DNA from 4 places in the Streptomyces sp. NPDC054975 genome. Region 3 is predicted to be linked to each of the others. Evidence: riboswitches for the same ligand, from Rfam matches in the RefSeq annotation. Region 3 holds a riboswitch; each other region holds the start of a gene.

Region 1 (2,191 bases), on a different contig from region 3:
ACTACTCAGCGGTAACCATGGGGTGCCCCCGCCTCACGGCACCCCGGACGCGCGGAACCCCGGTCCGGAGCGCACGGGGGAGAGGCGCTCCGGACCGGGGTGGTCACCGCGGGAGGGTCGTAGGGCTCGCGTGAGCCGCCGGACTCACGCGAGCCGCCGGGCTCACTTCAGGTGAAGCTGCTGGCCCGGGTAGATCAGGTCGGCGTCCTCGACGACGTCCTTGTTGAGCTCGAAGAGCTTCGCCCAGCCGCCCTTGACGTCGTGCTCGGCGGCGATGGTGCTCAGGGTGTCGCCGGAGACGACCTTGTACTCGCCGTCGCCCTTCTTGACCTTCTTGCCGGTCGGGGTGGTGACGGTCTTCTTGGACTCGGCCTTCGGGGCGGTCCGCTGCTCGCTGCGGGTCGTCGGCTGCTCGGCCTGACGCTCCTGCTTCGGGGCGGCCTGCGCGGCAGGCGCCTCCTCGACGGCACCGGTGTTCGGGGAGGCGGAGGAGAGGCCGACGCCGCAGCTCGGCCAGGCGCCCTTGCCCTGACCGGCGAGGACCTTCTCGGCGATCGCGATCTGCTGCGACTTGGAGGCCTGGTCGGCGGTCGCGGCGTACGCGGTGCCCCCGAAGGCGGCCCAGGTGGAGCTGGAGAACTGCAGGCCGCCGTAGTAGCCGTTGCCGGTGTTGATGGACCAGTTGCCACCGGACTCGCACTGGGCGACCTTGTCCCACTCGGAGACGGTGGCGGCCGAGGCGGTGCCGGCGGTCATCAGCGGGGCGGCGACGGCGACACCGGCGACACCGGCGAGGGCGACGGCGCGGGTGGCCTTGGAGGGACGACGGTGTTTGCCCTTGGCGGAAAACAGCATGGAGATTCTCCTCACCGACGCCTACGAGGTGAGCTGTCGGGTTCGGGCCGATGTGAGTTGCCCGGCCGCGCGACCTAGCGCGCGGCTTCACCCCAAGCCGGTCCGTCGGCCGTCTGTCTCAACGGCCGGGGGCGGCACTTACCTTGGGTCCCCCGCTCCTGCCTACGGCGCTTGACGCGACGACTGTTCCCATCGGCCGACGGCAGGATTCGGCGTTTCGGTCGACGGGGCCCGCGGTGGCGAGCGGTGACGACCGTAGACACAGACCCGGGGGAAGTTCAAAGACGTCCATGGGGGACAAAACGCCCGTACTTGCCCCGGGACAAAGGGCGTTTACGCAGGTGAGAGGTGACGGAAGGAGAGTTTGCGGACGAGACACGCCAGTTGAGACGAAGAGACCCATGTCTCACTTGCACAGAACCGGACATTCATCCCCGAACCGCCCCTACTTCGGGGCCGTCTCCACGGGCGTTCCGATCGTCAGATCGAGGCTCTGGCCAGGGAGGATGAGGTTCGGATCGGCCCCGACGGTCGACCGGTTGGCGTCGTAGAGAGCGCCCCAGCCGCCGGGGAGGTCGTTCCGCTGGGCGATCTCGGTGAGGTTGTCGCCGGGCTTGACGGTGTATGCACCGATAGCATCCTTGATGCCCTCGGAGGGCTTCTTGCCCGCAGTGTCCGCAGTGTCCTCACTACCCGGATTCGCGGCCTTCTCCTCGTCGGTGGCGTCCGCTGCCGGCGTGTCGGTCGGAGCGCCCGTCGGGGTGCCGGTCGAAGTGTCGGTCGGCGAGGCGTGACGGCCCGTTTCGGGCGACTTGTCCGCCGCGGTCGTCTCGCCCGTCTCCTCCGGGGCGGCCTCGCCCCGGTGCTTGCCGGTGCCGGGAGCGGTCGGCGTGACGGAGGGGGAGGGCGTGGAGGGAGTCGGGGTGGTCTCGGGCCCTGCGAGCGCCTCGGGCGGAGCCACGACGTCCGGGAGACCGAGGGTGCGGTTGGACTCCGGGAGCGGACCGATCGGCTCGCTCGGCGTGACCGCGGGGCCGGGGACGACGTCCGGCTTGACGCCGTCGTTGGTCAGCCCGGCGATCGGGGCGCACGTCGCCCACTGCGTGTCACCCGCGGCGAGTGCCTTTTCGGCCACCACGATCTGCTGGGCACGGCTGGCGAGGTCCGCGCTCGGCGCGTACGCCAGACCGCCGTGACGCTCCCAGCTCTCCTGGGTGAACTGCAGCCCGCCGTAGAGCCCGTTGCCGAAGTGGGCGCTCCACTGGCCGCCCGACTCGCACTCGGCGACCCGGTCCCAGGTGGCCGCGTCGGCGGCGGAGGCCGAACCCGCCCCGAG
Region 2 (2,191 bases), on a different contig from region 3:
GCCGTCGTCTCCGTCCGCGCGCCGTCGCCGGAGGCGGCGCTGCGGTGGGCCGCCGACTGCCGGGAGCAGGGGATCGCCGTCGGCTGTTTCCGGCCGCCGTCCGTCCCCGACGGCATCTCGCGGCTGCGGCTCACGGCCCGCGCGGACCTGACGGACGCGCAGATCGAACAGGCCGTCACCACCATCGTGCGGACGGCGCCGCCCGCCGAGCACTGAGCGCGTCCCAAATACGGTCTCTCGTAGCAGAGTTCACCGCTTCGAGCGACAAATATGCACATATCTTGGTGGATCGCCGCCCAGGGCGGCACGATCGGTGGCAGTCTGACGCGAAGTGCAATCCGGGCCGGGCCCGGTGGGAAAGGGACAGCGTTGCCATGGCAGACCACCAGGAAGCAACCGTCACTCTGCCGAGCGATCCCGCCTCGGTGTCCGCCGCCCGAAGATATGTCGCCGACGTCCTCGGCGGGTGGGGGCTCGCAGGCGGCAGCGACACCGCCGACACGGTCCGGCTGATCGTCTCGGAGCTGGCCACCAACGCCGTCCAGCACACCTTCGGACAGTCGCCCACCTTCACCGTCGACATCCGCCTGGAGCGCGAGGAGCAGCTCCACATCGGCGTGACCGACAGCCATCCCCGCTGGCCGAAGCGGCTCCCGGCGGCCGTGCAGCAGGACAACGGACGCGGGATGGTCATCATCCGGATCCTGACGGCCGAGGCCGGCGGCCGGCTCTCGGTCACCCCGACCGACGAGGGCGGCAAGACGGTCTGGATCAACCTGCCGTGGACCGCCCCCGCCGCCGCGGAGGGGTACGGCGGCGCCACCGTACCCCCGCTCGCGTCGGACCGGACGGGGCGTCAGCGCACCCGGCCGTAATACACCTTGGACGACCAGATCTTGTCGAGCTTCACCCAGGAGCCCTTCTTGGGCGAGTGCCAGATCTTGCCGCCACCGGCGTAGATCCCCACGTGGTACACCCTTCCACCCGAGTGGAAGAAGACCAGGTCCCCCTTCTGCCTGCTGGACGCGGAGATGTGCCGGGTCTTGTTGTACTGCTGCTGCGCGGTACGAGGCAGCGACTTGCCCGCCTTCTTGTACGAGTAGAGCGTGAGCCCCGAGCAGTCGAACCGGGTCGGTCCGGACGCTCCGTACTTGTAGGGCGATCCCTTCTTCGAAGCCGCGATGTTCAGCGCCTTGCCGGCGTACGACGTCGCGGCCTGGGCCTCCGGTGCGGCACCTGGTGCCAGCATCGTGCCGCCGAGGGCGGCGAGGGTGAGAGCCGAGACGGCTCCGGCCCGGGACAGCACGGACGGGACATGAATCTGCGCAGTCATGCGCAACCCTTCGTCAGCCGCCTGTGAAGGATGACCTGTCGGGTTCGGACTGGCGAAGTTGCCCGGCCGCGGTCGCGGCTTCACCCCGAGGAACGGCCACACTGGCCGGCCGTCCCGTACTGCTCGGGTCCTCCACTCCTGCCGATCCACTCCTGTCGACCAGACATCCGGGACAGCGGCAGGACTCGGCGTCCGCCCGGACCGCCCCGCCGCGGTGGCGGGGGCTTGTCGTCGTGAGGGATCTTGACCCAGACCCAGGGTGAAATCCGAGCCGAAACGGCGTTATGTGAGGCTCCTCACGACTGATCCATTCGGGTGGACAGGCATGTTTCGTGATCGTCGCAGGTTTGGCCGACGAGTCCCGGACCAGGGGTGGAACGCCTGATTCCGCCAGATGTGTACACCTGTTGCGCAACTCACCCCGCGCATATGTCGATTCGTCGACTACGCCGAACGGGGGAGCGATTCTGCGCCTGTGCTGGTCCGAGTGGACCTCGACACGACACGACGGAATGTCAACTTGTCGGTGTCCCCGGGACAGTGACGCGATCGGATCTACGCTCGCCGTCCAACACCCGCAGCGCGCGGGCCAATGTCTCCGCGTGCACCTCGCTCTCCCCGCGCGCATGCATCGCCGTCAGTGCGTCGCGCAGCGCGTTCGCCCGCCCCACCAGGGCCTGAGCCGCGCGCAGCGCCCCATACGTATGCGATGCCCTGGATGGATTGATGCGACCCAGCAGGTCGACCACTTCGAGATAGGCGTCGATGAACTCGCCCTCGGCGCGCGTCAGGGCGGGCAGGGGCGGCAGCTCGGGAACCATCGGACGCTCACCTTCCCCCGGCGCCGCCCGACGCCCC
Region 3 (2,191 bases):
TCGGGCCGGTACGGATCTCGAAGTGCAGGTGCGGGCCACTGGAGTTGCCGGTCGAGCCGGAGAGGCCGATCTCCTGGCCGCCGGTCACGGTCTGGCCGGCGGAGACGGAGAGGGAGGAGAGGTGGGCGTACTGGGAGTACGTGCCGTCGGCGTGCTGGATGACGACCTCGTTGCCGTACGAGCCGCTCCAGCCGGCCGAGTGGACGGTGCCCGCACCGACGGCCTTGACCGAGGTGCCGGAGGAGGCCATGAAGTCGACACCGGTGTGGTAGCCGGAGGACCACATCGAGCCGGAGGCCCGGTACGGGGTGGAGACGCCGCCGGAGACCGGGGCGACCCAGCCGGAGGAGGAGGACTTCGCGGGGGCGGAGTTCTGGGCGGGAGCCGTGTCGCGTGCGGCGGAGCGGGAGCTGCGCGACTCGCTCGCGTCGGAGGAGGACTTCTTCTCGGCCTTGGGCGCGGCCTTCGGAGCAGCCTTGGGGGCCGCGGCCTTCGGGGCGGCCTTGGCCGTCGACTTGGCGCCGAGGGTGAGCTTCATGCCCGGCAGGATCAGCGACGGGTCCTCACCGACGACCTGGCGGTTGTCGGCGTACAGCTTCTGCCAGCCGCCCTTGACGTCGTGCTCGGCGGCGATCTTCGACAGGTAGTCGCCGGGAACGACGGAGTACGTCTTCGGCTTCGCGGCGGCAGGGGCCTTCGCGGGAGCGGCGGCGACGGCGGCGACGGCCTGCTCGGACGTCACGGTCGGCGCGGCCTTCTCGGCGGCGTGGGCTCCGGTCGCACCGAACAGCGGCAGGGCGACGACGGCGCCACCGGTGCCGGCAGCGACGAATCCGCGCGTGATCGGGTTGACCTTGGGACGGCGATGCTTACCCTTTGCGGGCATGGCGAATTCCTCTCCGTCGCCTACGAGGTGAGCTGTCGGGTTCGGACTGGAGATGTCCGGCCGCGTTCTCACGCGGCTTCACCCCGAGCCGTCCGGATCGACCGGTGCGGCGTACTTACCTGGGTCCCCCGCTCCTGCCGGGCGTGGATGGGTGCGGATTCCGGACGGTGGCAGGATTCGGCGGTCCGACCGGATTGACGGTGACGCTAGACGAGCGGGGTCGCGGCGAACAAGCCACGGGTTTCCGATCGCAATTGCCGGGCGCGATATCCGCACCGCATTCCGGTCACCCTCCGTGGACGACGGAGGATCGATTTCCTTTTCAGGCAGGGAAATTGGTCCGGACGATCAGGCACGGTCCGTCACCTTTATGACGCTGCTCACGCCCCGAATCCCATCTCCCCTAAAACAAGGGCGCGTTATCCCGAAGGGGCCAATTCGGACAGAACACCCAATCCCCTACCCAGGGGTGCGCACGGCCCCGGACACCCGGGATGATTGCCCCAGGAATCGATCAGGAACCGATCGCGGTCCGTCAACCTTCAGGAGCACCCGTGACGCAGCAGCTGCCCCAGATCTCGCCGACCGAACCCGAGCTCACCGGGGTACGCAACTTCCGGGACGTGGGCGGACTGCCGACCGTGGACGGCCGTACGGTGCGGTTCGGGCGCCTCTTCCGCAGCGGCCACCTCGCCCACGCCACCGAGGACGACGCGGCGTTTCTCTCCACCCTGGGCCTGCACACGATCTTCGACTTCCGCAATCAGGCCGACATCAAGATCGAGGGCCCGGACGTCGAACTGCCGGGTGTGCGAAATGTGAACATACCGCTCAACGACCCGGCCGACGGCAAGGAGTTCTGGAAGCTCGTCAGCTCCGGCGAGCTGGAGCAGCTCCGCGCCATTCTCGGCGACGGCAAGGCCGCGGACCGAATGTCCGATTCGTACCGGAAGATGATTGCCGAGCGGACGGCGGAGCACGGCCGCATCCTGCACGCGCTCGCCGAGGACAGCGTCCCGGCGCTCATGCACTGCGCGGCCGGCAAGGACCGGGCCGGCCTCTCCATCGCCATCTCGCTGCTCGCGGTGGGCGTGGAGCGCGAGGCGATCGAGGCGGACTACGTGAAGTCGAACGACCCGCACCGCCGCTACAAGGTGCGCCGCAGCTCCACCTCCGCGAACGCGATGGCGCCCGAGGTGATGGAGCTGATCAGCCCGCTGTTCGACGCGCGGGTGGAGTACCTGCGGGCTGCGTTCGAGACGATGGAGCAGACCTGGGGAACGGCCGAGAACTACCTCACCACCG
Region 4 (2,191 bases), on a different contig from region 3:
CCGTCCAGACCCAGCTGCTGATCGGCCGCGTGGGCGCCGACCGGCACGACCGCGTCTGGCCCGCCCAGGTCCTCGGCACGTACTGCCTCGGCGGCACGCTCACCTCCCGCCTGGACCGCGTCCTGCGCGAGGAGAAGGGCTACACCTACGGCGTGCGGGCCTTCGGCCAGGTCCTGCGCTCCGACGCCGAGGGCAACGGCGCCGCGATGCTCGCCATCAGCGGTTCCGTGGACACCCCCAACACGGGCCCGGCACTTGACGACCTGTGGAAGGTGCTGCGCACCCTCGCCGCCGAAGGCCTCACGGACGCCGAGCGCGACGTGGCCGTGCAGAACCTGGTGGGTGTGGCGCCGCTCAAGTACGAGACCGCCGCGTCCGTCGCGGGGACGCTCGCCGACCAGGTCGAGCAGCACCTCCCGGACGACTACCAGGCGCAGTTGTACGCGCGCCTCGCCGAGACCGGCACGGTCGAGGCGACCGCGGCCGTCGTCAACGCCTTCCCGGTGGACCGGCTCGTCACCGTGCTCGTGGGTGACGCGGCGCAGATCGCGGAGCCGGTGCGCGCCCTCGGTATCGGTGAAGTGACCGTCGTCACCGGCTGATTGAGCCGACCGGAGCCGCGCTCCGGAGGCAGGTGAGGACCCCGACGTCACGGTACGTCGGGGTCCTCCTCTTTGTCCGTATTGCTGGAGAGGGTGATCGTTTGCCCTGTGGCATGTCTTACAAACTGGCGTGTCTGTTTGGTGATTGAAAGATGGTCCGCATAGCGTCGGTCCGGCTGTTCGCCAGTTGCACCCGCCGCACCCGCGGCATCGGACAGTCATCGCCGAGTCCCCGTCAGGCGCGAGCCTGGGGAGCCGGGGACCCATACGTAGTCCCTGGGGTGAATCGGACGCCTTCGCACCCGTGCGGAGGGGCCCGTAGGAGACCTTCCTGCTCCGAACCCGTCAGCTAACCCGGTAGGCGAGAAGGAAGGAAAGGATCAGCCTCTACATGGCGTTCACCCGTGCCACCGGGAAGCATCGTGGTCCGAGCCGTCTGGCGCGCCGCGGCGCAGGCATCGCCGGCATCGCGACCCTCGCCACCACCGGCGTCATCGGCACCCTGGCTTCCCCGGCGCTCGCCGACACGGAGGCCCCCTCCCCGGAGGACACCGGCCTGACCCAGGTCGTCGCCGCCGACGAGGCTCTCGCCGACACCCTCGACGCCCAGGCCGCCGCCCAGGAGCGCGAGGCCGCCGAGGCGGAGGCGAAGCGCGTCGCCGAGGCCCGCGCCAAGGCGGAGGCCAAGCGCAAGGCGGAGGCCCGCGCCAAGGAGATCCGCGAGGCCAAGGAGCGCGCCGCCCGTGAGGCCGAGCGCAAGCGCCTGAACTCCTTCCAGCTCCCCGTGGCCGGCTCGTACGTCTCCACCGGCTACCAGACCGGCGGCTCGCTGTGGTCCTCCGGCAGCCACTCCGGCGTCGACTTCCACGCCGCCTACGGCACCAAGGTCGTCTCCGTCGGCTCCGGCACCGTCGTCGAGGCCGGCTGGGGCGGCGCGTACGGCAACAACATCGTCATCCGGATGAACGACGGCACGTACACCCAGTACGGTCACCTCTCGGCCATCAGTGTCTCCGTCGGCCAGTCCGTCACCCCGGGCCAGCAGATAGGCATCTCCGGCTCCACCGGCAACTCGACCGGCCCGCACCTCCACTTCGAGGCCCGCACCACCGCCGAGTACGGCTCCGACATCAACCCGGTCGCGTACCTGCGCGCCCGTGGCGTGAACGTCTGACCCGTCCGACCGGCGAGGCCCCAGCGCACGTCGAAAAGCCCCGGCTCGTACTGAGCCGGGGCTTTTCGCTGCCCCGTTGGCCAAAAGATATCCATGATTTCTGAGGAGCCGTCGGAAATACCCCTCCGCTGCAATAGAGTCGCCGGACAACCGGTTTCGCGCGTATTAAGGCGGAGGTCGATCATGCGCATTCCCGCGCACTCGGTGTGCACGGCGATCCGGGACGACATCGTCACCGGCGTCTTCGAGCGCGGCAGCCGGCTGACCGAGGAGCAGCTGGCCCGTCGGTACGGAGTCTCCCGCGTCCCGGTCCGCGAGGCGCTGCGCACCCTGGAGTCCGAGGGCTTCGTGATCACCCGCCGCCACGCGGGCGCCCAGGTGGCCGAGCCCACCGAGCAGGAGGCGGCGGACCTCC

The links. Region 3 has a riboswitch for cyclic di-AMP ahead of ACWF79_RS02275 (M23 family metallopeptidase). Riboswitches for the same ligand answer to the same signal wherever they lie in the genome.
Region 1: it holds a riboswitch for cyclic di-AMP, as region 3 does, so the genes downstream of both, ACWF79_RS18155 (transglycosylase family protein) here and ACWF79_RS02275 (M23 family metallopeptidase) in region 3, are expected to answer to the same signal.
Region 2: it holds a riboswitch for cyclic di-AMP, as region 3 does, so the genes downstream of both, ACWF79_RS19685 (C40 family peptidase) here and ACWF79_RS02275 (M23 family metallopeptidase) in region 3, are expected to answer to the same signal.
Region 4: it holds a riboswitch for cyclic di-AMP, as region 3 does, so the genes downstream of both, ACWF79_RS27560 (M23 family metallopeptidase) here and ACWF79_RS02275 (M23 family metallopeptidase) in region 3, are expected to answer to the same signal.

What each region holds. Positions count from the first base shown of each region.
Region 1 covers NZ_JBSGWV010000018.1:26,216-28,406, reverse strand. Annotated here, with positions in the region: gene ACWF79_RS18155 (transglycosylase family protein) at 163-855, opposite strand; cyclic di-AMP (ydaO/yuaA leader) riboswitch at 859-1,035, opposite strand; gene ACWF79_RS18150 (transglycosylase family protein) at 1,301-2,191, opposite strand, start outside.
Region 2 covers NZ_JBSGWV010000020.1:104,392-106,582, reverse strand. Annotated here, with positions in the region: gene ACWF79_RS19695 (8-amino-7-oxononanoate synthase) at 1-216, shown strand, start outside; gene ACWF79_RS19690 (ATP-binding protein) at 375-875, shown strand; gene ACWF79_RS19685 (C40 family peptidase) at 857-1,333, opposite strand; cyclic di-AMP (ydaO/yuaA leader) riboswitch at 1,337-1,509, opposite strand; gene ACWF79_RS19680 (hypothetical protein) at 1,849-2,154, opposite strand; gene ACWF79_RS19675 (ATP-dependent Clp protease proteolytic subunit) at 2,162-2,191, opposite strand, start outside.
Region 3 covers NZ_JBSGWV010000001.1:495,689-497,879, forward strand. Annotated here, with positions in the region: gene ACWF79_RS02275 (M23 family metallopeptidase) at 1-886, opposite strand, end outside; cyclic di-AMP (ydaO/yuaA leader) riboswitch at 891-1,046, opposite strand; gene ACWF79_RS02280 (tyrosine-protein phosphatase) at 1,441-2,191, shown strand, end outside.
Region 4 covers NZ_JBSGWV010000042.1:37,110-39,300, forward strand. Annotated here, with positions in the region: gene ACWF79_RS27555 (M16 family metallopeptidase) at 1-602, shown strand, start outside; cyclic di-AMP (ydaO/yuaA leader) riboswitch at 815-980, shown strand; gene ACWF79_RS27560 (M23 family metallopeptidase) at 994-1,776, shown strand; gene ACWF79_RS27565 (GntR family transcriptional regulator) at 1,960-2,191, shown strand, end outside.